Regions from separate parts of the Hydrogenophaga sp. GW456-12-10-14-TSB4 genome, predicted to be linked through region 2. Evidence: riboswitches for the same ligand, from Rfam matches in the RefSeq annotation. Region 2 holds a riboswitch; each other region holds the start of a gene.

Region 1 (5,292 bases), on a different contig from region 2:
CGACGGTCCGATTGAAGGCGCCATCGTTTTCCTCGACTTGAACAACAATCAAACGCACGATCCTGGCGAGCCCATGTCGCTTCCGACCAATGCAGCTGGCGCGTTCACGCTGGTGGCACCTCGGTTGACGCAAGCCCAGGCGGCCCTGGCCACCTTGGTCACTCACGTGCCAGACACGGCGCGCGACGCGGACGATGATGGACTGGATCTGCGCGCAGCTGGGCGTCGTGGCTTTACGCTTATGACCCCGGCGAGCGCGTATGTGCAAATCTCGCCCAACGGAGACAACGTTTCCGGCGCCTCCCTGCTCAGCCCGCTTACCACCCTGGTGGCGGCCGAGATGGCGCTCAACGGACTCAGCCTTGCCGATGCCAAGGCTGCGGTGAGTCAGCAACTTTCCTTGCAAGACAAAGACCCGCTGACGAATTTTGTGCGATCCAGTGATCGTGCGCTGGGCAACCTTGCACGAGCCGTGGCGGTGGCTCTGGGTGAAAACGGCAAGCTGATCGCCGATGCAGCGCGCAGCGAAGGCGGGCAATCGGCACGCGAGCATGTTGCCGCGACCGTGGAGGCTCTCAAGGCTCAGCTTCCCTCGCTGCTCGCCAATGTCGACTTTCAGTCGCCGGCACCTGTTCCGGTGGCGGACATCGTCGCTCAGTTGCCCGTCAGTGCCTTGGCAACGGCCGCTGCAGCCGCTGAGGAAAGTGGCACCGTCCAGACTTTCCGCCGCTACATTGTCGTGTTCAAGGACGGTGTGGGCCAACCGAGTGCGCGTGCGCAGGACGCCATGCGCGGGCGCGGGCGCGGCGGTGAGATCAATTTCACATACACCAACGTGGTCAAGGGCTTCGCTGTCACCTTGCCAGAAGCGGCTGCTGATGCTTTCTTGGAGGCAATGGAACTCAACCCAAACGTCGATCACGTCGAGGTGGACCAGCCCGTGGCGCTGCGTCAGACGACACAAACCAGCGCGACTTGGGGGCTGGATCGCACCGATCAGCGAGATCTGCCGCTCAATGGTAACTACACCTACTTTGGGAACGGCAGCGGCGTTCGCGCCTATGTGGTCGACACCGGCATCTTTGCGGCCAACGCAGACTTTGGTGGGCGCGTTGCCAGCGGCTACACCGCCGTCAACGACGGTAACGGCACTTCGGACTGCAACGGCCATGGCACTCATGTGGCAGGGACCATCGGTTCGTCCACCTGGGGCATTGCCAAAAGTGCGACCTTGGTCCCGGTGCGGGTGCTGGACTGCAACGGCTCGGGCACATTGAGCGGCGTCATCGCGGGGTTGGATTGGGTCGCTGCCAACGCAACTCGCCCTGCGGTGGTGAACATGTCGCTTGGTGCCGGTGCCTCGTCGACGCTCGATGCGGCTGTTGCCAACACGGTCGCCAAGGGCATCACGGTTGTGGTGGCCGCCGGCAACGACGCCGCCAATGCTTGCAACTACTCGCCTGCACGCGAGCCAACGGCGATCACGGTAGGAGCGACTACCACCATGGATGCGCGGGCGTCCTACTCCAACTACGGCACCTGCCTCGATTTGTTTGCGCCCGGCAGCAGCATCAAATCAACTTGGTCGACCTCAACGACAGCAACCAACACCATCAGTGGCACGTCGATGGCTTCTCCCCATGTGGCGGGACTTGCTGCGGTGTTGCTACAAGGAACACCCAGCGCCTCGCCGACTCAGGTGAACGAGGCGATCAAGGCCTCGGCCACGGTCAACGTGGTCACGAGCTCAGGCTCGGGCTCGCCAAACCTGCTGGTCTTTTCTGGTAGCGAGACCTCTACGAGCGAACCGCCGCCCACCACTTCGACGATTGCGTCCGTGGCGACTCTGACAGGCTCGGGCAAGCTGGTTCGCAACGGCTGGCGCGCGACGGTGAGCCTGGGTGTTGTCGACGGCAACGGTCTGCCGGTGGCGGGCGCCGTGGTGGTTGGTGACTTCAGCGTGGGAGGAGCGTCAGTGAATTGCACAACCAACACCAACGGGCAGTGCAGCATCCAGAGTGGCAACATCAGCAAGCGGACGTCCGAGACCACATTCGCCGTCAGCGGAATTACCGGCACGAACCTATCCTACGACGCGTCGAAGAACATCGTCAGCAATGTTACGGTGCGCCAACCCTGACGCCTATCGCGCTGCGGTCTTCGCCTGCGATCAGCGAATACCAGGGTTGGCCGCCCCTGCGGGTACGGCAGGTTGTTCGAGATGATTTGATTGGTTGGCCACGAGGATCAAAGTACACTGCCCTCTGCTCCGGGGTGCACCGGACCTGAAAAGGTCGGGCGCTGAGACGGCTTACCAGCCGAACCCGTGAACTTGATCCGGTTAGTACCGGCGAAAGAAGAGCGCATGCCCCACGCGGCATGTGGGCGAGCACCTCCTCCGTTCTCACGGCGGAGGTGGTTCACCCGCCATCGCGGTCCATGGGGCGGTCCTCCGGAGCATTCACTGCCCATCCACCGGAACCGGAGACCGCCCCCATGAATGCCCCCGATCAACTCCCCGTCTCGACGCTGGCCCTCAGCCGCGAGCCCTTCCCCGCCTCCCGCAAACTCTACGTGCCCGGCCAGCAGCCCGGCGTGCGCGTACCCATGCGCGAGATCGCCCTCACCAATGGCGAACGTGTCGTGGTGTACGACACCTCGGGCCCCTACTCGGAGCCCTCGACCATGATCGACGTGACGCGCGGCCTGCCCGATGTGCGCGGCGCGTGGATAGCGTCGCGTGGCGACACCGAGACCTACGCTGGCCGCGCCCGTCAGGTGCTGGACGACGGCGTGAAGAACGAGGCCCGCCAGAACGACACCACCATCGAACGCATCGAAGCGCTGCGCGCGCAAGCCGCCGGCCTGCAGCGCACGCCTCGCCGTGCCAAGAGCGGCATGAACGTGACGCAGATGCACTACGCGCGCCGCGGCATCGTCACACCCGAGATGGAATATGTGGCCGTGCGCGAGAACGGCAAACGCGAGTGGATGGCCGAGTACCTGGGCGACACCGCTCGCGAGGCTCGCCTGCGCGGCAACCCCATGGGCGCGCGCATCCCGGACATCATCACGCCCGAGTTCGTGCGCGACGAGGTGGCGCGCGGCCGCGCCATCATCCCGGCCAACATCAACCACCCCGAGGTCGAGCCGATGGCGATCGGGCGCAACTTCCTGGTCAAGGTCAACGCCAACATCGGCAACTCGGCGGTCACGTCGAGCATCGAGGAAGAGGTGGACAAACTGGTGTGGGCGATCCGCTGGGGCGCGGACAACGTGATGGACCTCTCCACCGGCCGCAACATCCACACCACGCGCGACTGGATCGTGCGCAACTCGCCGGTGCCCATCGGCACGGTGCCGATCTACCAGGCGCTGGAGAAAGTGGGTGGCGTGGCCGAAGACCTGACCTGGGCGATCTACCGCGACACGCTGATCGAGCAGGCCGAGCAAGGCGTGGACTACTTCACCATCCACGCCGGCGTGCGCTTGGCCTACATCCACCTCACGGCGAACCGGCGCACGGGCATCGTTTCGCGGGGCGGCTCCATCATGGCCAAGTGGTGCATCACGCACCACCGGGAGAGTTTTCTCTACGAGAACTTCGACGAGATCTGCGAGATCATGAAGGCCTACGACGTGAGCTTCTCGCTTGGCGACGGCCTGCGCCCCGGCAGCGCGGCGGACGCGAACGACGAGGCGCAGTTCGCCGAACTCAAGACGCTCGGCGAGCTCACCCAGACCGCGTGGAAGCACGACGTGCAGACCATGATCGAAGGGCCGGGCCACGTGCCCATGCACCTGATCCAGGCCAACATGGACGAGCAGTTGAAGCACTGCCACGAGGCGCCCTTCTACACGCTGGGCCCGCTCACCATCGACATCGCGCCCGGCTACGACCACATTGCCAGCGCCATCGGCGCGGCCATGATCGGCTGGATGGGCACGGCCATGCTCTGCTACGTGACACCCAAGGAACACCTGGGCCTGCCCGACCGCGACGACGTGAAGCAGGGCCTGATCGCCTACAAGATCGCAGCCCACGCAGCCGACATCGCCAAGGGCCACCCGGGCGCCCGCGCGCGCGACGACGCCATGAGCAAGGCGCGTTTCGAGTTCCGCTGGCACGACCAGTTCAACCTCGGCCTCGACCCGGACACGGCGCGCGAATTCCACGACGAAACCTTGCCCAAGGACAGCAGCAAGGAGGCGCACTTCTGCAGCATGTGCGGACCCAAGTTCTGCTCGATGAAGATCACGCAGGACGTGAGGGACTACGCTGAAAAACAGGGATTGAGCGAGACCGACGTCCTCGCTCGGGGCATGGCCGCGAAGTCGGCCGAGTTCAAGGCCGCGGGCGGCGCGTTCTATGTGCCGGTGGACACCTTGACCCGCAAGGCGTGACATCCGGCGAGCAGGGCGGGCACACCGAGATCTGCTGTCAAGACCGAGAGCACATCGCGGGCCCGGCCATGCAGATGGCAGAGCTGAAGCACCGTCGCGAACTGGAATCGCCGCTCAGCGGGCGTTCTCCAAGTACCAATAGCTGCGCTGACGGCGAGGCGAAATCAAAGGGTTGACCTTGGTCACCTCGATCGGAGACGCCTTTGGGTTGACGCCGCCTATGATGAAGGGGACCCGTTTCTGGGCTTCGCTGGTGCTGCCATCGACGTTGGTTTTGGTGTATGTCACTTCGACCGTGCCTGCCACGGCGCTGGGTGGTAATGCGCCCGCCCCAACCTCTATCGTCACGGTGTAGCGGGAGGCAATGGACGGTGGAACGATCACATTCAAGGCTGTCAAAGTAGCCGCAAATGCTCGCGTGTCGAGAAGGCGCTGTTGCTGTCGCAATGCGAGGTCTTGCATCAGCGCCTGGACTTCAGCGCGCTTGGATCGGCGCACATATTCTTCGTACGAAGGGTAAGCAATGGTCGCGAGTATCCCCACGATGGCAACCACGATCATCAGTTCAGGGGTGATATCGAATTCGGCGCAAATGACCCGGTTAGGGCGTACGGGTTAACCCGTGATCCCCTATGGATCTCCGGCATCGACCATCATGTCGAAGTAGGCAAGACTCTGTGCAGCCCTTGAGTTGGATTCCGATCAGGGCCTGAGTGGTCACGCGCCGGTATGCGTCGGCGATGAAGCGCCCCTCGCAAAATTGGCGTGAACTGGCGTGAACTGGCGAGAAGGCCTTTCTCGGCAATCGTCACGCAACTGCTGCTCAGGCCGCGCTCGTTTGCGCTCGGCATACTTGGCACCCACTGAATCGGTCATTCAGGCATGCCC
Region 2 (12,742 bases):
CGTCCACGCCCGCGCTGGGCTCGTCGAGGAACAAAATCTTGGGCTCGTGCGACAGCGCCTTGGCGATCAGCACGCGCCGCTTCATGCCGCCCGAGAGCGTGAGGATCTTGTTGTCCTTCTTGTCCCAGAGCGAGAGGTCGCGCAGCACCTTCTCGATGTAGACCGGGTCGGGCGCCTTGCCGAACAGGCCCCGGCTGAAATTCACCGTGGCCCAGACGGACTCGAAGGCGTCGGTGTGCAGTTCCTGCGGCACCAGGCCGATGGCCGCGCGCGCCGCGCGGTAGTCGCGCACGGTGTCGTGCCCGTCGGCGATCACCACGCCTTCGCTCGCGTTGGCGATGCCGCAGACGATGCTGATGAGCGTGGTCTTGCCCGCGCCGTTGGGGCCGAGCAGGGCGAAGATCTCACCCCGGCGGATGTCGAGATCGACGCGCTTCAAGGCCTGGAAACCGCCCGCGTAGGTCTTGCTCACGCCTCGCACGGACACGATGGGGTCGGCGGTACCGACCGCCTGGGAAGAAAGGGACATGGAGCCTCCTGAAGCGCCACACTCTAGCACTGTTTTTGTGTACAGTGGTCATCCCATGCCGAACGTCCACATTCCGATTCAGGCCATCAAGGGCCGGGGCATCAGCCACCAGCAGCCGCACCGCTTCCTGCGCGACGAACGCCAGGCGTTCGACGACGGCTGGGGCGCGCTGGACGACGCCGCTCAAGCCCGCGAAGGCGCGGCGCCCCCGGCCACCGAGGTGAGCTGGGAGGACTGCAAGAGCGCGATCACCAAGAACGACTCGCCCGACGTGGGCTTCACGCTCGGTCTCAACCCCTACCGGGGCTGCGAGCACGGCTGCACGTACTGCTACGCGCGGCCCACGCACAGCTACCTCAACCTCTCGCCCGGGCTGGACTTCGAGACCAAGATCATCGCCAAGCGCAACCTTGCCGAGGTGCTGCGGCGCGAACTCGCCAGCCCGCGCCACGTGCCCGGCCTGCTGGCCATCGGCACCGTGACCGACGCCTACCAACCCATCGAACGCGAGCTCAGGCTCACCCGGGCCGCGCTCGAGGTGCTGGCGCAGGCGAAACACCCGCTGGCCATCGTCACCAAGGGCAGCGGCGTGGAGCGCGACATCGACATCCTCGCGCCCCTGGCCGCGCAAGGCCTGGCGGCGGTCTACGTGACCATCACCTCGCTCGACGCCAGGCTGGCCCGGGCGCTGGAGCCGCGCGCAGCGGCGCCGCACCGGCGCCTGCGCATCCTGCGCACGCTGGCCGACGCGGGCATTCCGGTGGGCGTGAGCGTGGCGCCGCAGATCCCCTTCATCACCGACGACATGGAGCAGGTGCTTGAAGCCGCGTGGGACGCCGGGGCGCGGCGCGCCTTCTACACCGTGCTGCGCCTGCCGTGGGAGCTGAGCCCGATGTTCCGCCAGTGGCTGGACCTGCACTATCCGGACCGCGCCCTGCGCGTGATGGCGCGCGTGCAGGAGATGCGCGGCGGCAAGGACTACGACGCGGACTTCGCGCAGCGCATGCGCGGCAGCGGCATCTGGGCCGACCTGATCCGTCAGCGCTTCGACAAGACCTGCGCGCGACTGGGCTTCAACACCGAGCGCGAACCGCTGGACACCTCGCAATTCAAGCCGCAGGCGCTGCGCGCGCAGCAGGAGCTGTTCTGAACGGCCCTCAGCCCGGCAGCAGCTCCGGCGCGGCGGCGAGGTATTCGGTGGCACGGCGCTTGGCGCGGATGTCGTCGTACACGCGCTGCGCCTGGGCCGGCGTCATCTTCAGCGCGACCGCGAGCTCTTCGGCCGATCGGCCGTGTTCCAACGCCCACAGCGCAATGTCCATCTGCGCATAAGGCAGCGCGAAGTAGAACTCGTCCTGGCCCTGCGGCAGGGTGTAGGTGTCGGTGGTGGGCACGGCGTTGCAGATCGCGTCGGGCAGGCCGAGGTGGCGTGCCATGGCGTAGACCTGGGTCTTGTAGAGGTGCGCGATGGGCTTGAGGTCGGCCGAGCCGTCGCCGTTCTTCACGAAGAAGCCCTGGTCGTATTCCAGCCGGTTGGGCGTGCCCACCACGGCGTAGTTGAGCCGGTCGGCGTGGTAGTAGTCCATGGTCTTGCGCACGCGCTGCTTGAAGTTCGTGGCGGCCACGATCTGCAGGTACTCACGCAGCGGCAGGCGCACGCTTTGCTGTTCACCGTCGGGCGACTGCACCACCAGCTTGAAGAAGTTGATGCCACCTTCCACACCGCCGGCGATCACGATCTTGTTTTTCCAGCCTTCGCTGTACGCGGGCACCACGCGGCGGATGGCCTCGTCGCGCTGCTGGTAGCAGCCCAGGGCTTCCAGCGCGGGCGCGATGTCGTGCACCTGGTATTCGATGCCGAGATGCTCGGCCAGCTGGCGGCCGCGCTCGGTGCTGAAGCCGCTGGAGTCGCGCTCGGGCAGCAGCAGGCCGAACACCTTCTTCGCGCCCAGCGCGCGCACGGAGAGCGCGGCGCACACCGAGCTGTCGATGCCGCCGCTGATGGCCACCACCAGGCCGCGCCGGCGCAACTTCTGCGTGAGCACCTGCGGAATCCACTGAGAGATGCGCGCGAGCTCGGCCTCGCAGTCCAGCGCCAGGGACTCCGGGCCCAGGGGCACGGCGCTCATCAGGCCGCCCCTTGTTTGCGCTGCACGAAGGCTTCGATGGCGTTCAGCGAGTCCAGGTTCTCCGGCACCATCTCGTCGTCGCCGATCTTGAAACCGTGGGTCTCTTCCAGGTGCGCCACCAGTTCCAGGAAACCGGTGGAGTCCAGCACCTGGTGCTCGAGGAAGGAGTCGTCGTCGCTGGGCGAGACGGCGCCGGCGCCGAGCAGGAAGTTCTCTTCGATGTAGCGCCGCACGTCGGCCTTGATGGTGCTCATGGATGGGGTTCCGTTGGTTGCAAGGTTGAAAGAAGAAAACGTCAGGCCAGGTCGCGCCGGCGCAGCTTGCCGGATTCGGTGAGCGGCAGTTCGTCGACGAAGGCCACGGTCTTGGGCGCCATCCAGCTCTCCAGCCGGGCCAGGCAGTGGCGGATGACCTCGCGTTCGCTCAGCGTCGCGCCCTCGCGCAGGCGCACGAAGGCTTTCACCGCCAGGCCCAGGCGTTCGTCGGGCGTGCCGATGACGGCGGCCTCGCGCACGCCGGGCAGTTCGCAGATGGCGTGTTCCACCTCCAGCGGGTAGACCTTCTCGCCACGCGACTTGAACATGTCGTCGGTGCGGCCCACGCAGTAGAGCCAGCCGTCGGCATCGCTGCGGAAGACGTCGCCGGTGCGCAGGGTGTGCTCGCCCGGGCACGGGCCGGGCGCGAGGCGGCTGGGCTGGCCGGCGGGCGCGTTCCAGTAGCCCACGCTCACGTGCGCGCCGCAGACCACGAGTTCGCCGGTGCTGCCGTGGGGCAGGCGCTGGCCGTGCTCGTCTTCCAGCCAGTGTGCCTGGTGCGGGATGCCGCGCCCCACGCTCTCGGGCCGGGTGTCCACTTCCTCGTGCGGCAGGTAGCTCGCGCGCATGCATTCGGTGAGGCCGTACATCAGGAGCAGCCGCGCGTTCGGCAGGCGCTCGCGCAGTTGCGCGGTGTGCGCGGCGGGCAGGGCAGCGGCGGCATTGGTGATCAGGCGCAGCGCGCTCAGGTCGTGTGCGCTCAGGTCCAGCGCGAGCAGGCTGGCCCAAAGCGTGGGCACGCCAGGGAACACGGTGACGCGCTGTGCCGCGAGCCGCTGCAGCAGCCGCATGGGGAAGGCGGCGGTGTTCTCCAGCACCAGCGTGGCACCGATGCCCAGGCCCATAAGCACGTGGTACAGGCCGTAGCTGAAGGTGGGTGGCAGGGCCAGGCCGATCACGTCGTCGTGCGCCAGGTGCAGGTAGGCCTGCACCGCGCGCCAGGCCGCGAGCATGTTGGCGTGGCTGAGCATCACGCCCTTGGGCACGCCGGTGGTGCCCGAGGTGTAGAGCAAGGTGGCGAGATCGCCGGCGTTGCCGGGTCCGTCGCAGACGGCGGCCATGGCGGCGGGTTGCGGCCAGGGCTGGGCGGCGGTGTCGCCCTGGGCCCACACCAGGGGGGCGGTTGAAAGACCGGCCCACGCCGGGGCCAGCGAGGCCTGGGTGAGCAGGGCGCGCGCGCCGGTGTCGGCCAGCACGTGGGCGAGTTTGGCGGCCTTGGTCTGAGGGCCCAGGGGCACCACCACGGCGCCCAGGCGCCACACCGCGTGCAGCGCGGCCACGTAGTCCACGCCGCTGTCGAGCAGCAGCACCACGCGCTCGCCCGCGCCGATGCCGGCCGCGTGCAGCGCGTTGGCGACGCCGTTCACGCGCTCGTTCAGCTCGCGGTAGCTGACCTCGCGGTCGGCTGCGACCACGGCGGTCTTGTCGGGCACTTCGAGGCAGCGCGCATCGAAGGCGCTGTGCACGAAGGGGCCGGGCAGGAAGGCGAGTGCGCTCATGCCAGCTCCAGCGCCGGGGTGGCGGGCCGCACGAACTGTTCGTGCAGCAGCTGGGTGGAGAGCACGCCCACGAAGGCCATGTTGTCGGCGAAGCCGATGGCGCGGCCGGCCGCGCACTTGGCGCTCAGTCGCGCCACGGCGGGCGCGTCGAACAGGCCGGCGTCGCGCACGCGGGCCTCGCTCAGCAGCTCGGCCACCCAGGGCAGCGGCTTGCCGGCCTCGAAGAAGCTGGCGCTGTCGGGCGAGCGGTAGGGCTGCTTGGTGCGGCGGCCGATCTGCGGCGGCAGCTCGTGCGCGAAGGCCTCGCGCAGCAGCAGCTTTTCGCACAGGCCGCGCATCTTCAGGCGCGGCGGCAGGCGGGCGGCGAAGGCGATCACGCGCGGGTCGAGGAAGGGGTAGCGCCCTTCGATCGACGCGGCCATGGCCATGCGGTCGCCCTGCGCGGCCAGCAGGTAGCCGCTCATGAGCGTGTGCGCTTCCACGTACTGGTCGCGCGCCATCGGCAGCCACTGGTGGAAGCGGTCGGGCAGGCGCGCGCGCAACTGGGCGGCGGGGTCGTGCCGCGCCAGGGCCTGCTGCTGCTCGGGCGTGAAGAAGGCCCAGGCGCGCCGCGTGGTGGACAGGCGGGTCTGGTGCGCGAAGACGGCGTCGTCGCCGGGCACGGTGCTGTCGGTGAAGAAGCGCTGCGACATCGCGTTGGAGCCGCCGGGCGAGCGCGCCAGCCAGGGGTAGAGCCGCTCGACCACGCGGGCGCGGCGCGGCGAGTCGGGCCGTTGCGCGACGAAGCGGCGGATCTTCGCTTCCTTGAACAGGTCGTAGCCGCCGAAGACTTCGTCGGCCCCTTCGCCGGTGAGCACCACCTTGTAGCCGGCGGCGCGCACGCTGTCGGCCAGGCGCAGCATGGGCGTGGGGGCGGTGCGCACCAGCGGGGTCTCGGCATGCCACACGGTGCGCGCGAACTCGGCGGCGATGTGGTGCCGGCCGCAGCCGATGGACGAGTGCTGCGTGTTCAGGTGCCGCACCATGGCCTGCTGGTGTTCGCTTTCGTCGAACTCGGCGTCGTCGAAGGTGAGCGAGAAGCTGCGCAGCGGCGTGTCGGTGTGGCGGCGGATGATGGTCGTGAGGATGGACGAGTCCAGCCCACCGCTGAGGTAGGCGCCCACCGGCACGTCGGCGCGCAGCTGCAGGCGCACCGCGTCCACCAGCAGGGCGTGCAGCTCGTCGGCCAGCGCGCCTTCGTCCACCGGTGCGAAGGGGTCGGTGACGGGGAAGTCCCAGTCCCACCAGCGCGTGAGCGTTTCGCCCTGTGCGTCCACCGCGAGGCAGTGGCCGGGCGGCAGGCAGTGGATGCCTTCAAAGGCCGAGTGCGGTGCGAGCGGCGCCCACCAGCCGAAGGTGGCGGCCAGGCCGGCGGGGTCCAGCCCGCGCGGCACCTCGGGCAGCGCAAACAGCGCCTTGGCTTCGGAGGCGAACGCCAGCCGCGGGCCCACGCGGGTCCAGAACAGCGGGCGGATGCCCACGCCGTCGCGCGCCAGCAGCAGGCGTTGGCGCCGGCCGTCCCACAGGCCGAGGGCGAACTGCCCGTTCAGGCGCGAGAGAAAGGCGTCGCCCCAGGCCTGGTAGGCCTGCAGCAGCACCTCGGTGTCGGAGTCGGTGACGAAGCGGTGGCCGGCCTGGCGCAGTTCTTCGCGCAGTTCGATGTAGTTGAAGATCTCGCCGTTGAAGACCAGCTGCACGCGCCCGTCGGCGCTGCCCATGGGCTGGGCACCGCCTTCGGGGTCGATGATGGCGAGCCGGGCGTGGGCCAGGCCGATCGGGCCGTCGACCCAGGTGCCGCGGCCGTCGGGGCCGCGGTGGCCCAGCGTGCCGATCATGGCGTCGAGCTCGGCCCGTTCAGGGGCACGCCGGGGGCTGAAGAGGCCAGCGATGCCGCACATGGTCAGGCCTTTTCGGCGGTGTGTGGCGGCTCAGAGCGCATCGCTGTCGTCGCTCGCGTCGGTCAGGCCCCAGCGCGCCTTGGCCAGCCGTTTGGCCAGGGCCGGGTCGCGCGATTGCACGCCGCACAGGCGGCCCTCGTCGCCGCGCGAGGGCAGGAAGCCCGCACGCGTGGCCACGCGCTGCGTGGCGCTGTCCTGCAGGTTCAGGCGCACGCAACTGCAGCGCCGGGCGGCGGCTTCGCGCACCGCGTCGTGCAGCAGGCCGAGCAGGGTGGCGTCGCTGTCGTGGTGCCAGTCGATCACGTGCAGTTCGGGCCGACCGCAGTCGTCGGTTTCCATCGCCCAGGCGATCAGGCCCACAACCTTGCCCTCGCGGCGCGCCACGCGCATCACGAGCGGGCGCCGGGGGTTGCCCAGCAGGCGCTGCTGCAGGTAGGCGCTGTCGTGCCGCAGGTGCACGCTGGTGGGGTCGGGGGTGTCGGGCACCGCCAGTGCCGGGTCGAGCCGGGTGGTGTTTTCCAGCGTGAGGCCGCGCGGCCGGTGGCGGCGCAGCGCCAGCCGCCGCAGGGCCAGGCCGCCATTGGCCACGCGCATGGCCAGGGGCAGGCCGGCCACGGCCGGCCAGCGCCGACGCACGAAGGGCGCGAGGTCCAGCGGGTGCGTGAAGGTCAGGCGCGAGGGCAGGGCCTCGAACATGCGGCGCACGATGCCGGCAGAGTTCTGGTTGGCGCCCACGGCGAGGGTGAAGTCGTACCGCGCGAGCATGGCCTGGTTGAGCCAGATGCCCAGGCCGGACTCCTGCGCCTCGGGGCGCACCAGCAGGTCCATGACCTGTGCGCCCGCGAGCGCCTGGCCGTCGTGCTCGACGCGCAGTTCTTCCACACCGATGATGGCCAGCAGGCGGCCCTTGGCGCGCAGGCACCACAGGTCGCCGAAGCCGCCGGCGGCGCGCCCGAGCCGGTAGCGCCAGCGCAGGTAGGTGTCGTCGTCCCAGCTGCCGTTGAGGTGCTCACGGCGCAGCGCGATGACGTCGGGCAGGTCGGCGAGCAGGGCCGGGTTCAGGCCGAGCTGCAGCGCCGTGGCGTCCAGCCCCAGGCTGCGCGCCACCAGCCGGCCGAGCTTCTCGTGCTCGGGCAGGCGGGGGGCGGGCGCCACGGAGCGCCGGACATCAGGCGTTTTCACTCAGCACCCCGTGCACCTTGAGGAAGGCCAGCACATCGCCGATGCGGGTCATCTCGCGCGAGACCTCGGCGGTGAGCTCGATGCCGAAGCGCTCGTCCAGTTCGGCCATCAGCATGAGGGCGCCCATGGAGTCCCAGTCGTCGATGGCGTCGCGCTCCAGATCGGCGTGCACCTCCTCGACGGGCAGGTTGAAGCACTCCGCGAGCATGGCGAGGGCATCGCTCACGGAGACCTGGGTCTTGGCTGGTTCGCTCATCGGTTAAACCTCAATTCAATGACGACAGGCCTTCGCCGTCGTCGTGCAGCAGCACGGTGCGGTCGTCGATCTGGATCATGGCCGCGCCCCATGACAATCCGACGCCATAGCCCAGCAGCATCCAGTGCAGCCGCTGCCCCGGTGCGGGCGGGGCGAGCCGGCGCGTCATCGCCACGGCCACCGAGGGGCCGCCGCAGTTGCCGCTGTCCTCGATCGACATCGGCACCCGATCGTCCGGCAACCCGCTTTTCTTCATCAGGTGTTTCATGATGAAGCGGTTGGACTGGTGGAACACGAAGGCGTCCACGTCGGCCACGGCCTTGCCGGCGAAGGCCAGCGTTTCGGCAATCAGTGGCGGGACGCGCTTGATGGTGAAGTTGAAGATGGCCGCGCCGTCCATTTCCAGGAAGTGGTGGCGCGGGTTGGCGGGCTCGCGGTCGCGGAAAGCGCCGCCGCGCAGGATCAGCCCATTGGCGCCGCTGCCGTCGGTGTGCAGCACGAACTGGCCGCCGGCGCCGGGTGTGTCGTCCAGTTCCAGCGCGGTGGCCGAGCCGGCGTCGCTGAACAGCAGCACGGTGGCCTGGTCTTCAGGGCTCACGAAGCGGCTGGGCGTTTCGCCGTGCAGCATCAGCACGCGCTGGTGGCCGCCGGCGCGCAGCATCGCGGCGGCGATGTACAGGCCGTAGGGGTAACCGGAGCAGCCCAGGCCGACGTCGAACGCGGCGCAGCTGTCGGGCAGGCCCAGGCGCTGCTGCAGCAGGCAGCTGGTGGAGGGCAGGAAGTGGTCGGGCGTCTGGGTGACGAAGATCAGCGCGCTCACCGTGTCGGGAGCCCAGCCCAGGCGCTCCATCAGCCGCGTGGCGGCGCGAAAGCACAGGTCGGCGGAGGTGATCGACGGGTCCACCACCCGGCGCTCGCGCACGCCGGCCATGGCCACCACCTTGCGCACGTCTTCCGGCGGGAAGCCCAGGGCCGGATCGAGGTTGTCCACGACCATCGGAGGCAGGCACGTGCTGATGCCTGCGATGCGGAAACCGCCGATGTTCGATTGGCTCACTCGATTTCCCTTGTTGAATCGGTCGCGTCCCGGGCGCGGAGTCCGGGCGCTGGTTGTGTACCCCGGCCAGTATACGGAAGGGCCCCGGGCCGAGGCGCCGCCCGGGCCCGGGGCCGGTCAAATGTCACAAAAGGCGGGCCAGCGCGTCCTCCCGCCAGTGGTGAAGGGCGGTGTAGAAACCCTCCCAGACGCAGCCGTTGCAGCCGCGCCCGCAGCAGGTGTCGGGCTCGGGCGGCGGCGGGCGCAGGGCGCTGTCCAGGTCCAGGCCCTGGCGCTGCGCCAGGCCGCGCAGGTGGGCGACGAGCGCCTGCGCGGTGGGCAGATCGGCCAGCGGCACCAGGCCCGGGTCGTGCCGCGTGAAGCGCGGCTGCTCACGGCCCTCGAACGCGCCCACCTCCGCGAACATCGCCGCCGGCCGCACCCACAGGCCCCAGCCGCCGTAGAGCGCGCGGTACAGGGTCATGCCCTGCAGGGTTTCGCTGCAGCGCACGGTGTCCAGCACCTCGTACCAGCCGCCCTTGTAGTGGCGGTACAGGCCGGGCGGCGTGGGGTTCAGCGGGGGCAGGTCGTCGTCGGTCATGGTGAGAAGTTTAGGCGCCGGCCTTGATCGGGATCGACGGCACCGGCACGTAGAACTCGCCGCCGGCGGCCTTGAACTCGGCCGACTTGCCGGCCATGCCCTGTTCGGCGTAGTCGCGCACGTCCTGCGTGATCTTCATCGAGCAGAACTTCGGCCCGCACATGCTGCAGAAGTGGGCTTCCTTGCTGCTGTCCTTGGGCAGGGTCTCGTCGTGGAAGTCGCGCGCGGTGTCCGGGTCCAGGCCGAGGTTGAACTGGTCGTGCCAGCGGAACTCGAAGCGCGCCTTGCTCATGGCGTCGTCGCGCGCTCGGGCACCGGGGTGGCCCTTGGCGATGTCGGCCGCGTGCGCCGCGATCTTGTAGGCGATCAGGCCCTGCTTCACGTCGTCGCGGTCGGGCAGGCCCAGGTGCTCCTTGGGCGTGACGTAGCAGAGCATGGCCGTGCCCATCCAGCCGATCATGGCCGCGCCGATGGCCGAGGCGATGTGGTCGTAACCCGGCGCGATGTCGATGGTGAGCGGGCCCAGGGTGTAGAACGGCGCTTCGTGGCAGCGCTTGAGCTGCTCGTCCATGTTGGCCTGGATCAGGTGCATCGGCACGTGGCCCGGCCCTTCGATCATGGTCTGCACGTCGTGCTTCCACGCGGTCTGCGTGAGCTCGCCCAGGGTCCTGAGTTCGGCGAACTGGGCCTCGTCGTTGGCGTCGGACGCGCTGCCGGGGCGCAGGCCGTCGCCGAGCGAGAAGCTCACGTCGTAGGCCTTCATGATCTCGCAGATCTCGTCGAAGTGCGTGTAGAGAAAGCTCTCCTGGTGGTGCGTGATGCACCACTTGGCCATGATGGAGCCGCCGCGCGAGACGATGCCGGTGCGGCGGTTCGCGGTGAGGTGGATGAAGGGCAGGCGCACGCCGGCGTGGATGGTGAAGTAGTCCACGCCCTGTTCGGCCTGCTCGATCAGCGTGTCGCGGTAGATCGCCCAGGTCAGGTCTTCGGCCACGCCGCCCACCTTCTCCAGCGCCTGGTAGATCGGCACTGTGCCGATGGGCACCGGCGAGTTGCGCACGATCCAGTCGCGCGTGGTGTGGATGTTGCGGCCGGTGGAAAGGTCCATCACGTTGTCCGCGCCCCAGCGGATCGCCCACACCAGCTTGTCCACTTCCTCCTCGATGCTGGAGGTGACGGCGGAGTTGCCGATGTTGGCGTTGACCTTGACCAGGAAATTGCGCCCGATCGCCATCGGCTCCACCTCGGGGTGGTTGATGTTGGCCGGGATGATGGCGCGGCCGCGCGCCACCTCGTCGCGCACGAACTCGGGCGTGATGATCTCGGGGATGCGCGCGCCCATGGGGTTGCCGCGCAGGCGCGCCTCGCGCGCCGCATCGCCCAGGTACTCGGCCATCCATTCGCGCTGGCCGTTCTCGCGCACGGCCACGTACTCCATCTCGGGCGTGACGATGCCGCGGCGCGCGTAGTGCATCTGCGTCACGTTCAGGCCGCTGCGCGCGCGGCGCGGCGCGCGCTGCAGGCCGGTGGCGGAGGCGCGCAAGGCCTCGATGCGTTCGGCATCGCGGGCTTCGTGTTTCACGCCGTCGTCCAGCGCCTGGCGCGCGCGGCCGGCATAGGTTTCGGTGTCGCCGCGCGCGGCGATCCACGCGCCGCGCACGTCGGGCAGGCCGCGTGTCACGTCGATCGCGGCCGTCGGCTCCGAGTAGGGCCCCGAGGTGTCGTAGACCACGACGCGCTCGCCGTTGGTGAGCGCGATCTCGCGCATGGGCACGCTCACGCCGGGCTGCTGGCCGCTCACGTGGATCTTGCGGGAAGCGGGAAAGGGCTCGCGGCTGAGGGCGAGGGACGCGGTGGGGATCTTGTCGGGGGCATTCATGGTGGCGGTCTCCGGTTCCGGTGGATGGGCATGGACGAATGCTCCGGAGGACCGCCCCAGTGACCGCGTGCGCAGGCGCCGCCCTTCCGCAGGGGGAAGGGCCGCACCCGCATGCCGCCGTGGGGCATGCGCTCTTCTTTCGCCGGTACTAACCGGATCAAGTTCACGGGTTCGGCCGTCAAGCCGTCTCAGCGCCGGACCCTTTCGAGTCCGTGCACCCCGGAGCAGGGCAGAGTGTACGCGGACACGCTTTGTCACAAGAACACGACAGAACAGCGATAGATTGCCGCGCAAGATGGATTCCACAGAAAGGCAGGATGCAAACATGGACAAATCAATGATGAAGGGCCTGGTCGTCGGCGGGCTCGCCACGGTCGTCATCGGCGCCAGCGGCGTCACCGGCTACCAGACGCTCATGAAACCCAAAGTCGCCGAGGTTGTCGAGGTGAAGGAAGTCATGGCCACAGTGGTCACGCCGCGCGAGCATTGCGAGGACGTGACGGTGCAGCGGCAGGCGCCCGTGAAGGACCAGCACCGCATCGCCGGCTCGGTGATCGGCGGCGTGGCCGGCGGCCTGCTGGGCAGCACGATTGGTGGCGGCAGCGGCAAGACGCTGGCGACCGTGGCCGGTGCCGCGGCTGGCGGCTACGCCGGCAACCAGGTGCAGAAGAACATGCAGCAGAAGGACACGGTCGCTTCGGTGGAGCGGCGCTGCAAAACCGTGAACGAAAAGTCGCAGAAGCTCAGCGGCTACCAGGTGACCTACCGCCTGGACGGCAAGGACGGCACGGTGCGAACCTCGTTCAAGCCCGGCGCGACGCTGCCGGTGAAGGACGGCCAGGTCGTGACCACGCCGCCGCCCGACGCGAAGTCGTGAAGCCGGCGCCGCGCATTTGAAAAAGAATGCAACTCAGATCAGGATGTCGAACAGGTTGGAGAAGGTGTCCGTCCACGGCCGGAAACCCGGCCGGGGCTGCAGCACCTGAGCGCCCTGCAAGACCGGCGGCAGGTTCGCCGCCTGTGCGGGGTTGACGAACACCACCCACGAGGAGCGCCGGCAGAACGGGTCGCCATGGCCCGAGGGCAGTTCCAGCAGCAACGCCACCTTGCCCATGTGCTGCGCGGCCGAGGCCATGACCGGGCGCAGGTCCAGGTAGGTGTTGGTGATGTGCACCGCGAGCAGCCCGTCCGGCCGCATGTGGCGCTGGTAGGCCTGGAAGGCCTCGAGCGTGAGCAGGTGGGTGGGAATCGAGTCGCCTGAAAACGCGTCCATGGCCAGCAGGTCGAAGGCCTGCGGGGGCTCGCCCTCCAGCATCAGGCGGCCGTCGCCCAGCACGGGCACGGTGCGCGCCGCGCTGTCGGCCAGAAACGTGAAATGCC
Region 3 (12,742 bases), on a different contig from region 2:
CATGAAGCTGCGGCGGGCCTTGCGCGCCTGCTCCAGCTTCTCGGTGCTCAGGTGGTTTTCCGGGGCGGGCAGAACGCGCCCGATGACGTCACTCAGGTCTTTGGACACGGTGGGATTTCCTTGTGGGGTGGGCGATGGCCTGTCGCCTTGGGATGGGGAACTATATGAGTGATTGCTGATATTCGGATTAGTGTAAACCCGTATTCGACACAGCAAGAACCGATCGTGTGCGCCCGCTTTCCTATGTGGGCCATCCGCAGGTGCTTCCTAGAATGAATTTCGATGGTTTTACCGTCGAAATCACATCAATTAAGGAGCTGGAGACATGAAATACCGCGCACGCGCGCTGCTGGTCCCGCGGGGTTGTGCCTCGGCGCCGGCAGCACCACCGCAGCGGCCAATCGATCAACCTGAGGCGGTGCCCCAACCCAAAGTGGCGGCGCGCTATCGCTTTTTGCTGCACCCCGCCGTGGCGGTTCACCCGCGCGAATCGAGCCGCTGCCGGCGCGCGAGCTGCGGGAAGAAGCGGCGCCAGAGCAAGGCCAGCAGGCAGGTCGCCGAGCCGCCCAGCACCACCGCGGCCACCGGCCCCACCAGCGTGGCCGCCGCCCCCGACTGGAACTCGCCGAGCTGGTTGCTCGCGCCGATGAACACCGAGTTGACCGCGCTCACCCGTCCGCGCATCTCGTCGGGCGTCTCCAGCTGCACCAGGGTCTGGCGGATCACCACGCTGACCATGTCGGCCGCGCCGTTGACCATCAGCGCCAGCATGGAAAGCCAGAACAGCTTGGACAACCCGAAGGTGATGGTGGCCAGGCCGAACACTGCCACCGAGAGCAGCAGCTTGAAGCCCACGCGCGTGGACGGCGGGTTGCGCATCAGGTAGAGCGACATCGCCAGCGCGCCCACCGCCGGGGCGGCGCGCAGCCAGCCCAGCATGCCGGGGCCGCCCTCCAGGATCTCGCGCGCGTAGATCGGCAGCAGGGCGATCGCGCCGCCGAACAGCACGGCAAACAGGTCGAGCAGGATCGCGCCCAGGATGATGGGCCGCTGCGCGATGAAGCGCACGCCGGCGAACAGGTCGTCGACCGAGGCCCCGCGCGAGACGGCCTTGCGCGGCACCATGCGCAGGCGCGCCACCAGCAGCATGGCCACCACGCACAGCACGGTGGAGGTGGCGTAGACCACCTCGATGCCCAGCACCATCAGCATGCCGCCGATGGCCGGCCCGACGATCACGCTGGCCTGCGAGCCGGTGGACGAGGCCGCCATGGCGCGGCTCAGCAGGCGCGGTGGCACCGTGGTTGGCGTGGTGGCCTGCAGCGCCGGCATCTGGAACGCCCGCGCCGCGCCCAGCGCGAGCGAGGCCAGCAGCAGGTGCTCGCGCCCCAGCCCGCCGAGCCAGGAGCCCAGCGAAAGCCCGGCCGCCATCACGGCCTGCAGCAGCAGGCACAGCGCCATGATGCGCGAGCGGCTCCAGCGGTCCGCCGCCAGGCCCGCCGGCAGGGTGAGCAGCAGCACCGGCAGGAACTGGTACAGGCCCACGAGCGCCAGCGCCCAGGGGTCGCGGGTCATGTCGTACATCTGCCAGCCGATGGCCACCAGCACCATCTGGATGCCGATGGTCCAGGCCACGCGCGCGCACAGCAGCAGGCGGAAGGGAACGATGCGCAGCAGGGCCGCCACGTCGGACGGCTCGGGCGGCGCCGAGGGAAGGGCTGAGGTCATGGGGGCGGGAAAGGCGCGGGCGGCTCAGGGCCGGCCGGCGATGGCGTCGGCGTTGCGCCTGAGGCTCTTGAGAAAGGCGTCCTGTACTTCGGTGGGTTTCCAGTCGTGGTGGCGGGTGATGCCCACCGTCGGCTCGCTCCAGGGTACCACCACCGGCAGCGGCGCGAGCAGGCCGAAGCGGCGCTCGCTGAGAGCCTCGGTCCAGCTTAGGTCGGCCAGTCTGGTTGTGTGCTTCACGCTGAATGTCTCCTCGTTTGTTCGTGATTGGGGCTGCGCAGATCCGCGACCCCGCGTTGGTTGGCGAGGTGGATTCTTCTTGGCATGGCCTTCGCGCGCCAATCCAAAAGCCGCCCGGGGTCATCGCTTTTGGCTGTACCGGCCGGCCTAGGGTTTTCACGCTGAAGGGCCCCCGGACGCACTGCTAGGATGAAGAATTTACATATTCGCAATGGCTGATAGATAGGCGCAGAAGGGGCCGTCTGCTACAGTTTTGGATGCATTTACATTTCAACACCCCACTGGAGATCACGATGGTGAAAACAATGAAATGGCTGGCGGCGGGCGTGCTCTGCGCCGCCGCCATGGGAGCGCAAGCCCAGGTCAATCAGATCAAGGTGTGGGCCGCGGCCTGCGCCAACTGCCACGGCACCGATGGCCGCGCACAACCCGGCGCCATCGCGCTGGCCGGCCAGGGCAAGGACGACCTGCTGCAGAAACTGCTGGACTTCAAGGCCGGCAAGCGGCCCGCGACCATCATGCACCAGCTCGCCAAGGGCTACACCGATGAACAGCTGGCCGACATCGCCGGCTATTTCGCCGCCCAGAAGAAGTAAGGAGCCCACACCATGCAACGCCGTCAATTCGTTCAAACGCTGGGGGCCGGTTCGGCCGTCGCCAGCCTGGGTCTCCTGAATGGCTGCGCCACCACCGGCAGCGGCGCCAAGGTCGTCGTGGTCGGCGGCGGCTATGGTGGCGCCACCGCCGCCAAGTACGTCCGCCTGTTCTCGGACCACGGCATCGACGTGACCCTGGTCGAGCCCAACGCGGCCTTCGTTTCCTGCCCCATCTCCAACCTGGTGCTCGGCGGCCACAAGACCATGGCCGACATCACCACGCCGTACGACAACCTGAGCAAGCGCCACGGCGTGAAGGTGGTGCGCGACATGGTGGCCAGCATCGACCCGGCCAAGCGCACGGTCAAGCTGGCCAGCGGTGGCGAGCTGCCCTACGACCGCCTGATCCTCTCGCCCGGCATCGACTTCATGTGGGACACCCTGCCCGGCATGGCCAAGCCCGGCGCGACCGACAAGGTGCTGCACGCCTGGAAGGCCGGCCCGCAGACCGTGGCCTTGCGCCAGCAGCTCGAAGCCCTGCCCGACGGCGGCGTGTACGCCCTGTCCATCCCGCTGGCACCCTACCGCTGCCCGCCCGGCCCGTACGAGCGCGCCTGCATGGTGGCAAGCTACTTCAAGAAAGCCAAGCCCAAGAGCAAGGTCATCATCTTCGACGCCAACGACGACATCACCTCGAAGAAGGGCCTGTTCATGAAGGCCTGGGACGAGCACTACAAGGGCCTCATCGAGTACCGGCCCAAGCACAAGGTGGTGGACGTGGACGCCGCCACCAACACGCTGAAGTTCGAGTTCAACGACGACTTCAAGGCCGGCGTGGCCAACGTGCTGCCCACGCAGCGCGCGGGCGACATCGCCGTGAAGACCGGCCTGGCCACCGCCAACGCGCGCTGGTGCGAGGTGGACTTCCTGACCTTCGAGTCCAAGGCCGCGAAGAACATCCACGTGCTCGGCGATGCAATCCAGATCGCGCCCGGCATGCCCAAGTCGGGCCACATGGCCAACCAGCACGGCAAGACCTGCGCGGCCGCCGTGGTCTCGCTGCTGCAGGGCAAGGAAGCGCCCTCGCTGCCGATCTACGCCAACACCTGCTACAGCTTCGTCACCGCCACCGACGTGGTGCACGTGGCCAGCGTGCACAAGTACGACGCGGCGCAGAAGACCATGCTGGCGGTGCCCGGCTCGGGCGGCCTGTCCAGCGCGGCAAGCGAGCTCGAAGGGCAGTACGCCATGGCCTGGGCGCGCAACATCTGGGCCGATTCGCTGGCCTGATCCCCCGCCCCGTGAAAGCCCCGCTCGCGGGGCTTTTTCTTGTCCGTTGTCCGTCGAGGAGTCCCATGAAACGCCGTTCCTTCGCTTCGCTCGCCCTGCTGCCCCTGTTCGCGCGGCCCGCCCTGGCGGCCGAGCGCATCGGGGTGCTGATGCTGCACGGCAAGAACCCGGGCGGCCCGGCCAGCCCACAGTACGGGCCCGTGAAGACGGCGATGGAAAAGCAGGGCTGGCTCGTCTCGCTGCCCGACATGCCCTGGTCGCGCAACCGCTACCTGCAAGGCCATTGGGACGGCGCCATGGCCGAGATCGCCCAGCACGTGAAGGCCCTGCAGGACCAGGGCGCCACGCGCATCGTGCTCATGGGCCACAGCATGGGCGTGCCGGCCGCCATGAGCCATGCCGCGCGCGGCGGCACCGCGCACGCGCTGGTGCTGCTCGCCCCGGGCCACGTGCCGCAGGGCTACTTCACCCTGCCCAGCCTCACGGCGGTGCGCGACAGCATCCAGACCGCACGGGAGCTCGTGGCCGCCGGCAAGGGCGATGAAAGCCAGCGCTTCATGGACATCAACCAGGGCCGGCAACAACCCGTCATCACCACGGCGAAAAACTTCCTCTCGTACTTCGACCCCGAGTCGGACGCCGACATGGGCGTGACCGCACCGAAGCTGCCGCCGGGCCTGCCCGTGCTCACCGCGGTCGGGGAGAAGGACCCCTTGTTCACCCGCGTGCGCGCCTACTACGTCGACAAGCTGCCGGCGAACCCGAAGACACAGTTGCTGGAAGTCCCGGGCGGCCACCTGGACACGCCCCAGGTGGCGCTCGACCAGGTCATGCAGTGGGTTCCCCAGGCGATCGGGGCCTGAGCCGTATACTTCGTTCCGCGCCGTTGCTGGCGCATCCGCTAGGGGTGTTGCCCCGGGTTTTCCGCCCGGGTGCGACTGAGAGAGTCCCTTTGAACCTGATTGAGGTAATCCTCGCGCAGGGAAGCAGGCCGGATACCGCCGCCGCACCGCGCCGCAGGGCATCCGGCCCAGCCCACCTGCTTCAACACTGCTTGGAGCGTTTCCATGTCGATGAACCCTTCCCCGGCCAACCAGGCCCTGACCCCCGTGCCGCAAGGCAACCGGGTCTTCCACTTCCACGAACACGCCGCCCTCTGGTTCAGCCTGGGCACCGGCTTGCTGGTGATGCAGATCGGCGCCTACCTCGTGCCCGCCGTGGGCACGCGCGACGCGGTCATCGCCATCGTGCTGGGCTCGCTGATCGGTGCCGGTCTGCTGGCCTGGACGGCGCGCCTGGGCTGCCAGACCGGCCTGTCCAGCGCCGGCCTGATGCACGCCACCTACGGCAGCGCCTTCGCGCGCCTGCCGGTGCTGCTCAACATCGCGCAGCTGGTCGGCTGGACCACCTTCGAGCTGGTCATCATGCAGGAAGGCACGGTCGCCATCCTGAAGCAGGCATTGGGCGCCGAACCCGGCGGCCTGCTCGACGGCACCGGCGGCAAGCTGCTGGCCACGCTGCTCTGGGGCGGCGTGCTCACCGCGCTCATGGCCGGCTCCATGCTCACGCTGGTGCGCCGCTTCGTGAGCCGCTTCGGCCTGCCGCTGGTGATCGCCTCGCTGGCCTGGCTCACCTGGCAGTTCGGCACGCGCCTGCAGGCGCAAGGTTTTGAAGGCTTCTGGAACCGCCCGGGTGCGGGCGGCATGGGCCTGTTCTCGGCCATGGACCTGGTGATCGCGATGCCGGTGTCCTGGCTGCCGCTGGTGGCCGACTACGCGCGCCACGGCAAGCGCACCGCCAGCACGCTGGGCGGCACCTGGCTGGGCTATGCGCTGGCCAACATCTGGTGCTACGCGCTGGGCGTGCTGGTGGTCAGCACGGTGGAACCGGGCACCAACCTGGTGGGCTCGCTGCTGCTCGCGCAGGGCGGCCTGATCGCGCTCGGCCTGATCCTGCTCGACGAAATGGACAACGCCTACGGCGACGCGCACTCGGGCGCGGTCTCGGTGCACAGCCTGCGCCCGCGCTGGAGCATCCGCGCCGCCGGCCTGGGTTTCGCGGTGGTCTGCACCGGCCTCGCGCTGCTGCTGCCCATGCACACGCTGGAACCCTTCCTGCTGCTGCTCAGCTCGGTGTTCGTGCCGCTCTACGGCGTGATCCTGGGCCGCCTGGGCTCGGGCGCGACCATCGGCTCGAACCGCACGGTGGACTGGAGCGCCGCCGCCCTGTGGGTGCTGGGCATCGCCTGCTACCACCTGCTGTCGAATTTCGCGCCACAGCTCGGTTCGGCCCTGCCCACGCTGGCGCTGACCTTTGTGCTCGCCGCGCTGTCGCGGCCGCGCAATGCCGGCGGGCTCAGCCCGGCACGGGCCTGACCCTCATGCCGCCGCGCCGCTTCGCCTCAGCCCCGGGGCCGCTTGTGCAGCGCAAGCGGTGCGTGGCCGTGGTTGAGCGGCCCGTGGCCGGCGCCGGTGTACACATCGGAGCCTTCGGCGATGGCCTGCAGGATGTAGCTGCGCGCCTGGGCCACGGCCTGGCCCAGCGGCTTGCCGAGCGCGAGGTAGGCCGCGATGGCCGACGACAGCGTGCAGCCCGTGCCGTGCGTGTTGCGGCTCGCGATGCGCGGCGAGGCCAGGCGTTGCGCGGTCCCGTCGGCGCTCACCAGCAGGTCGGCGACCTCGTCGCCCGGCAGGTGGCCGCCCTTGAGCAGCACCGCCCTGGCGCCCAGCGCGAGCAGGTCGCGCGCGGCGGCGTCGAGCTCGCCCGCGTCGGCAATCGGCCGGCCCAGCAGCAGCGCGGCCTCGTCCAGGTTGGGCGTGACCACCGTGGCCAGCGGGAACAGCTCGTCCACCAGCACCTGCACCGTGTCGGGCGCGATCAGGCGGTCGCCGCTGGTGGCCACCATCACCGGGTCGAGCACCACCTGCTTCACCTCGTAATGCCGCAGCGCCCAGGCCACCGTTCGCACGATGTCGGGCGCGTGCAGCATGCCGATCTTCACCGCATCCACCCCGATGTCGTCGAGCACCGCGCTCAGTTGCGCCTTGAGCATCTCGGGCGGCACGCCGTGGATGCCGCTCACGCCCAGCGTGTTCTGCGCGGTCAGCGCGGTGATCGCCGTCATGCCGTAGCAGCCCAGGGCCGCGAAGGTCTTGAGGTCGGCCTGGATGCCGGCGCCCCCGCCGCTGTCGGAGCCGGCGATGGAGAGGACGCGGGTGTAACGTTGCGCTTCGTTGCTCATGGCGCGCATTGTGGCAGCGCCGAAAGCCCCTCATGAATCTTTCCCCCAACAAACCCGACGCGGTGGTGCTCGGCGCCGGCCTCATGGGCCGGCTGCTGGCCTGCGCATTGGCGCAGCGCGGGCACCGCGTCGAAGTGATCGACGCGGGCGGGCCCGAGGCCGCGCACGCCGCCGCCCGCGTGGCCGCCGCCATGCTCGCGCCGCTGGCCGAATCGGCCGTCACCGAACTCAACGTGGTCCGCATGGGCCAGCACGCGCTCACGCGCTGGCCGCAGCTGCTGGCCGCGCTGGAGCGCCCGGTGTTCTTTCAGCAGAGCGGCACGCTGGTGCTCTGGCACCGCCAGGACGCGGCCGAGGCCGAACGCTTCGCCGGCCAGCTCGCGCGCACCAGCGCCGCCCTGCCCTCGCTGCCGCAGGCGCAGCGCCTGGACGGTGCCGCGCTCACCGCGCTGGAGCCGGCCCTGGCCCACCGCTTCGCGCAAGGCCTGTACCTGCCCGACGAAGGCCAGCTCGACAACCGCGAGCTGCTCGCCGCGCTCGCGCACCAGATGCAGGTGCTGGGCGTCACGGTGCGCTGGCACACGGCGCGCACGCCCGATGAAGTGGACCCGGGCCCGCACGCCTGGCTGTTCGACTGCCGGGGCCTGGGCGCCCAGCCGCAATGGCCCGCCTTGCGTGGGGTGCGCGGCGAGGTCGCGCGCATCCACGCACCGGGCGTGAGCCTCTCGCGCCCCACCCGCCTGGTGCATCCGCGCTACCCACTGTACATCGCGCCCAAGCAGGACGGCCTGTTCGTGATCGGCGCGACCGAGATCGAGTCCGACGACCTCTCGCCCGCCAGCGTGCGCTCCACGCTGGAGCTGCTCAGCGCGGCCTACACCGTGCACCCGGGCTTCGGCGAAGCCCGCATCGTCGAGCTGGGTGTGCAGCTGCGCCCCACCCTGCCCGACAACCTGCCCGCGCTGCGCCTCACCGGGCCGCGCAGAATGGCGATCAACGGCCTGTACCGCCATGGCTTCATGATCGCGCCGGCCGTGCTGGACGCGGCGCTCGAAGTGATGGACCAGGGCCACTCACCGCTGGCCGATGCCCTCGGCCTGGCGGTCATCCGCTGAACGAACGGAACCTCGCATGAATGTGATCATCAACCAGGAAACCCGCGAACTGCCCGAAGGCGCCACGCTGGCCGATGCCCTGCTCGTCTGGGAGCCGCCGGCCGTGTTCGCTGCCGCCGTCAACCTGCAGTTCGTGCCCCGCACCGGCTACGCGCAGCACCGGCTCAACGACGGTGACCGCATCGAAATCATCGCCCCCATCACCGGGGGCTGAGGAGAGACCCGCCATGGACATGAACACCCCACCGCTCACCCAGGAAGACCCGCTGGTGCTCTACGGCGAGACCTTTGCCGGCCGCCTGCTGCTGGGCACCTCGCGCTACCCCTCGCCCGCCACGCTGGAAGCCGCCGTGAAGCGCTCGCAGCCTGCCATGCTCACCGCCTCGCTGCGCCGCCAGGGCGCCGCGCAGCCCGAGGCCGGCGCGGCGTTCTGGAAGCTGCTGCAGGAACTGGCCGTGCCGGTGCTGCCCAACACCGCAGGCTGCCACACCACGCAAGAGGTGATCACCACCGCGCAGATGGCGCGCGAGGTGTTCAACACGCCGTGGATCAAGCTCGAACTCATCGGCGACGACTACAGCCTGCAGCCCGACACGCTCAACCTCGTGGACTGCGCGCGCCAGCTGATCAACGACGGCTTCAAGGTGCTGCCGTACTGCACCGAAGACCTGGTGCTGTGCCAGCGCCTGGTGGACGTGGGCTGCCAGGCCGTGATGCCCTGGGCCGCGCCCATCGGCACCGGCCAGGGCCCGGTGAACCCCTACGCCATGCGCCTGCTGCGCGAGCGCCTGAGCGTGCCGCTGATCGTGGACGCCGGCCTGGGCCTGCCCTCGCACGCCTGCACCGTGATGGAATGGGGCTTCGACGCGGTGCTGCTCAACACCGCCGTGGCGCTCGCGCAGTCGCCGGTGGACATGGCCGGGGCCTTCGCCGACGCCGTGCGCGCCGGCCGCGCCGCCTTCCGCTCGGGCGCCATGCAGCCCCAGGCCAGCGCACAGCCCAGCACGCCCGTGATGGGCACCCCGTTCTGGCACCACGGCTCATGAGCGCAGCGCAAGGCCGCTCCCAAACAAGCTCGCACCGCAGTGCGCCGCACGGAGGTTTCACATGAGCATCACCGTCAGCTCCACCGAAGCGATGGCCCAGGCCATCGTGGATGCGCACCGCGCCACGCTCGCCCTGCCCGTGGCGGCCCATGCGGTGCCGCCCGCGCCCGCCTCCGACGACCCGGTGTTCGTCGCCGCGCTGCAGGCCGCGCACGAGCTCGGCTTCATCGACATCGACGCCGTGTGCGTGGCGCGCGCCTGGTCCACCCGCGCGCGTCGCACCGGCCGCCTCGACGCCGAACACTGGCCCGACGAGCCGGCCGATTTCGACATCGCGCCGTTCCCGCGCGAGCACGCCTTCGCACCCTGCCCGCCCGAGCTCGGCCTCTATGCCGTGATGCCCGACGCGGACTGGACGGTGCGCATGGCGCGCGCCGGCGTGCCCACGGTGCAACTGCGCTTCAAGTCCGGCGATGCGCAGGCCATCCGCGCCGAGATCCGCGCTGCCGTGACCGGCGTGCAGGGCACGGGCGCGCTGCTGTTCATCAACGACCACTGGCAGGAGGCCATCGAGGCCGGCGCCTATGGCGTTCACCTGGGCCAGGAAGACCTGCAGGCCATGGCCCCGGAAGACCTGGCCGCCATCCGGCGCGCCGGCCTGCGCCTGGGCCTGAGCACGCACGGCTACGCCGAGATGCTGATCGCCGACCGCCACAACCCCAGCTACATCGCCATGGGCGCGGTGTTTCCCACCACGCTCAAACAGATGGCCACCGCGCCCCAGGGCACGGGCCGCCTGCGCGCCTACGCGCCCCTGCTGCGCGGGGTCACGCACATGGCGATCGGCGGCATCGACCTCGGCAACCTGCCCCAGGTGCTGAAGAGCGGCGTGCGCTCGGTGGGCGTGGTGCGCGCCCTCATGGCCGCGCCCAACCTGAATGCGGCGGTGGCCGAGTGGAAGGCTGCGCTGTCGCGCGACTGATCAGACCGGCCGCAGCGGCACGTGCGGGCCGGCGGCCGGCAGCACCCGGATGCGGTCCTGCGCGGAGACCGTGCCGCCGTGCAGCACCACCGCCATCACCCCGGCCTTGCGCACCAGTTCGCCGTCGGCCGTGTGCTCGAGCACGGCGGCCTTCAGGCCGGGCTGAAAGCGGTCGATCTGCACGCAGGGGTTGCGCAGGCCCGTGATGCGCACCCGGGCCTCGGCGCCCAGCTGCAACACGGCGCCGGTGGAGAGTTCCAGCAGATCGATGCCCTCGGTGGTGATGTTCTCGCCCAGGTCGCCCGGGTGCACCACGTGCCCCTGACTTGCCAGGGCCTTGAACAGCTCGGCCTGCAACAGGTGCACCTGCCGCAGGTTGGGCTGGCTCGGGTCGCGCGCCACGCGCGAGAGGTGCTGCACCGTGGCGCCGCAATGCGCATCGCCCTCCACGCCCAGGCCTTCGAGCAGGGTGATGGCATGCACCCGCTCCTTGGAGAAGTGGTGCAGGCGGCTGCGGTGGACCGCGATCACACAGGCGTTCACGTTCATGGTGTTGCGGGCGCCGTCCGTGCCCTGGCGCACAGACCCGCCCTGCGGACGAAGAGCACATTGGAACGCATGAACCTGTCCTCACACAAGGAGCGACCATGAACCTCTTTTCCCACCGATGGAATGCATCGCCTCGCCACGCCCTGCTGGCGAGTGCCGCTGTGGCCGTGCTCGGTCTGGCCGGCTGCGGCTCCCGTCCACCCGCCGGCAACCAGGCCTACCCGCCGCCGGTCTACCAGAACCCGTCAGCGGGCCAGCCCGTGTCGCCCGACTACAGCCGCCGCGCCAACGAAGCGCTGTACGAAGTGCCGGTGAGTTCGTCGCGCGCGGTCTACGGTCCCGGCGGACAACGCTGCTGGATCGAACGCGAGGAAGTCGAGCGCCGGCGCAGCGTGCCGGGCGCCATCGTCGGCGGTGTCATCGGCGGCATCCTGGGCCACCAGATCGGCGGCGGCAGCGGCCGGGACATCGCCACCGTGGGCGGCGCGGTGGCCGGCGCGGCCGTCGGCTCGAACGTCGGCCGCAACAACCCGCAGACGCAGGACGTGCAGCGCTGCACCAACGTCAGCGACGGCGCGCCGGCTTACTGGGACGTGAGCTACGTGTTCCGGGGCGTGCAGCACCAGGTGCAGATGACGCAGGCGCCCGGCCGCACGATCCTGGTCAACGGGAACGGCGAGCCGCGCATCTGAGGCCCCGGCTCACCCGCCGTCGGCCACGTGGCGGGCGGCGCGCCGGACATCCGTCAGCCGGGTCCGCATGACCAGGGCGGGCCGTTCCCCCTCCAGCCACTCGTTGGGTGTCACGAACCACAGCGCCATCCCCACCGGATCCAGCGCGCCCGAGAGTTCCGCACACACCATGGGGACTTCCGGATGCAGGGCCGCGCGCGGCAGGTCGAACTGGAACATCGGCAGAACGATGCCCCAAGGGCTCTCCATCGACAGTGCCATGCCCGAGACGATCCATCGCGCCACCAGCGACACGGGCTGGGAGACCAGCGGCTCGTCGTGCCCCAGGGTTTGCTGCCGGATGAGATCGGCCAGCTCGTCGCCGACAACCAGCCCGCCCGTGTCGGCAAACGCCGCTGCCATCAATCGCCATCGGTCCGGTTCGATCGCGACGGGGGGTTTGATCGCCCTGAACCGGTGGACGGGAGCGGCGGCAGGCAGGTAAAGATCGGCCATGGAATCCCCCAGCAAGATGGCCCTGCGCGCGGTGCGCGAGGTCATCCAAGAATGCCCAGGCCGGCGGCCGGGGTTGACCGCATGACACGCATTGACATGAGGGGGGCACACGCCGGCCCCCAGCGAGCACAAAACGCCGTGAGGGCTCAGCCGCCCAAGGCCACGTACCGGTCGGCCCGAGCGGCCTGCCGGACCGCCGGCAGCATGTTCCGCAAGGCCACGGCGGGCCGCTCGCCGTGCAGCCACTCGTTGGGCGTGACAAACCAGAGCGCCAGTTCCGCGCCTTCCAGCACGCCGTGCAATTCCGCCAACACCACAGGCACCCCCGGGTGCAGGGCCGCGCGCGGCAGATCGAACTGGAACACGGGCAGCATATGGCCCCACGGGCTTTCGATCGACACCACCGAACGCGAGACGATCCATTGCGCGACGAGCGAAACCGGCTCACGGAGGCGATCGGCGAGTTCGTCGCCGCTGATCAGGCCGCCAGTGTCGGCGAAGGCCGACGCGGTCGCCATCCATTGGCAGGACGACGGGCGGTCATCATCGACCACCGTGCTGCGAAACCAGGTCGAGGCAGGCGCATCGGGCATGGAAACTCCTCCGGGCGTGGGCTGCCTCGCAGCTTGAGGCGAGGCCCCTCACCCGTCTGTGCGATGGCACACAATGGCTGGCGCCCCGCGTCTTGTCGTCCAATAGGGGGATGACAACGACCTCCCCCTCCCCCGGCGCCGACACCGAGCGGCGCCTGACCGAATTGGAAATCAAGGC

The links. A riboswitch is a leader RNA that binds a small molecule or an ion and turns the genes downstream of it on or off. The one in region 2 is predicted to bind thiamine pyrophosphate.
Region 1: it holds a riboswitch for thiamine pyrophosphate, as region 2 does, so the genes downstream of both, thiC (phosphomethylpyrimidine synthase ThiC) here and thiC (phosphomethylpyrimidine synthase ThiC) in region 2, are expected to answer to the same signal.
Region 3: it holds a riboswitch for thiamine pyrophosphate, as region 2 does, so the genes downstream of both, AC07ZS_RS15880 (purine-cytosine permease family protein) here and thiC (phosphomethylpyrimidine synthase ThiC) in region 2, are expected to answer to the same signal.

The regions. Positions count from the first base shown of each region.
Region 1 is NZ_JBWKZH010000009.1:96,916-102,207, reverse strand. It holds gene AC07ZS_RS07190 (S8 family peptidase) at 1-2,140, shown strand, start outside; TPP riboswitch at 2,261-2,376, shown strand; gene thiC (phosphomethylpyrimidine synthase ThiC) at 2,497-4,404, shown strand; gene AC07ZS_RS07180 (type IV pilin protein) at 4,519-4,965, opposite strand; gene AC07ZS_RS07175 (hypothetical protein) at 5,277-5,292, opposite strand, start outside.
Region 2 is NZ_JBWKZH010000027.1:21,158-33,899, forward strand. It holds gene AC07ZS_RS14640 (ABC transporter ATP-binding protein) at 1-529, opposite strand, end outside; gene AC07ZS_RS14645 (PA0069 family radical SAM protein) at 585-1,679, shown strand; gene nadE (NAD(+) synthase) at 1,687-2,658, opposite strand; gene AC07ZS_RS14655 (acyl carrier protein) at 2,658-2,912, opposite strand; gene AC07ZS_RS14660 (class I adenylate-forming enzyme family protein) at 2,954-4,471, opposite strand; gene asnB (asparagine synthase (glutamine-hydrolyzing)) at 4,468-6,408, opposite strand; gene AC07ZS_RS14670 (hypothetical protein) at 6,439-7,563, opposite strand; gene AC07ZS_RS14675 (acyl carrier protein) at 7,577-7,846, opposite strand; gene AC07ZS_RS14680 (3-oxoacyl-ACP synthase III family protein) at 7,857-8,903, opposite strand; gene AC07ZS_RS14685 (oxidoreductase-like domain-containing protein) at 9,028-9,240, opposite strand; partial or broken gene AC07ZS_RS14690 (DUF1653 domain-containing protein) at 9,256-9,483, opposite strand; gene thiC (phosphomethylpyrimidine synthase ThiC) at 9,494-11,362, opposite strand; TPP riboswitch at 11,480-11,594, opposite strand; gene AC07ZS_RS14700 (glycine zipper 2TM domain-containing protein) at 11,688-12,239, shown strand; gene AC07ZS_RS14705 (spermidine synthase) at 12,273-12,742, opposite strand, start outside.
Region 3 is NZ_JBWKZH010000030.1:35,116-47,857, forward strand. It holds gene soxC (sulfite dehydrogenase) at 1-108, opposite strand, end outside; gene AC07ZS_RS15855 (MFS transporter) at 478-1,728, opposite strand; gene AC07ZS_RS15860 (hypothetical protein) at 1,753-1,965, opposite strand; gene AC07ZS_RS15865 (c-type cytochrome) at 2,259-2,561, shown strand; gene AC07ZS_RS15870 (FCSD flavin-binding domain-containing protein) at 2,574-3,851, shown strand; gene AC07ZS_RS15875 (alpha/beta fold hydrolase) at 3,917-4,714, shown strand; TPP riboswitch at 4,745-4,853, shown strand; gene AC07ZS_RS15880 (purine-cytosine permease family protein) at 4,925-6,226, shown strand; gene thiD (bifunctional hydroxymethylpyrimidine kinase/phosphomethylpyrimidine kinase) at 6,253-7,092, opposite strand; gene AC07ZS_RS15890 (FAD-dependent oxidoreductase) at 7,125-8,207, shown strand; gene thiS (sulfur carrier protein ThiS) at 8,224-8,421, shown strand; gene AC07ZS_RS15900 (thiazole synthase) at 8,441-9,253, shown strand; gene AC07ZS_RS15905 (thiamine phosphate synthase) at 9,315-10,235, shown strand; gene AC07ZS_RS15910 (MOSC domain-containing protein) at 10,236-10,778, opposite strand; gene AC07ZS_RS15915 (glycine zipper 2TM domain-containing protein) at 10,883-11,476, shown strand; gene AC07ZS_RS15920 (hypothetical protein) at 11,486-12,016, opposite strand; gene AC07ZS_RS15925 (hypothetical protein) at 12,118-12,564, opposite strand; gene AC07ZS_RS15930 (SlyX family protein) at 12,675-12,742, shown strand, end outside.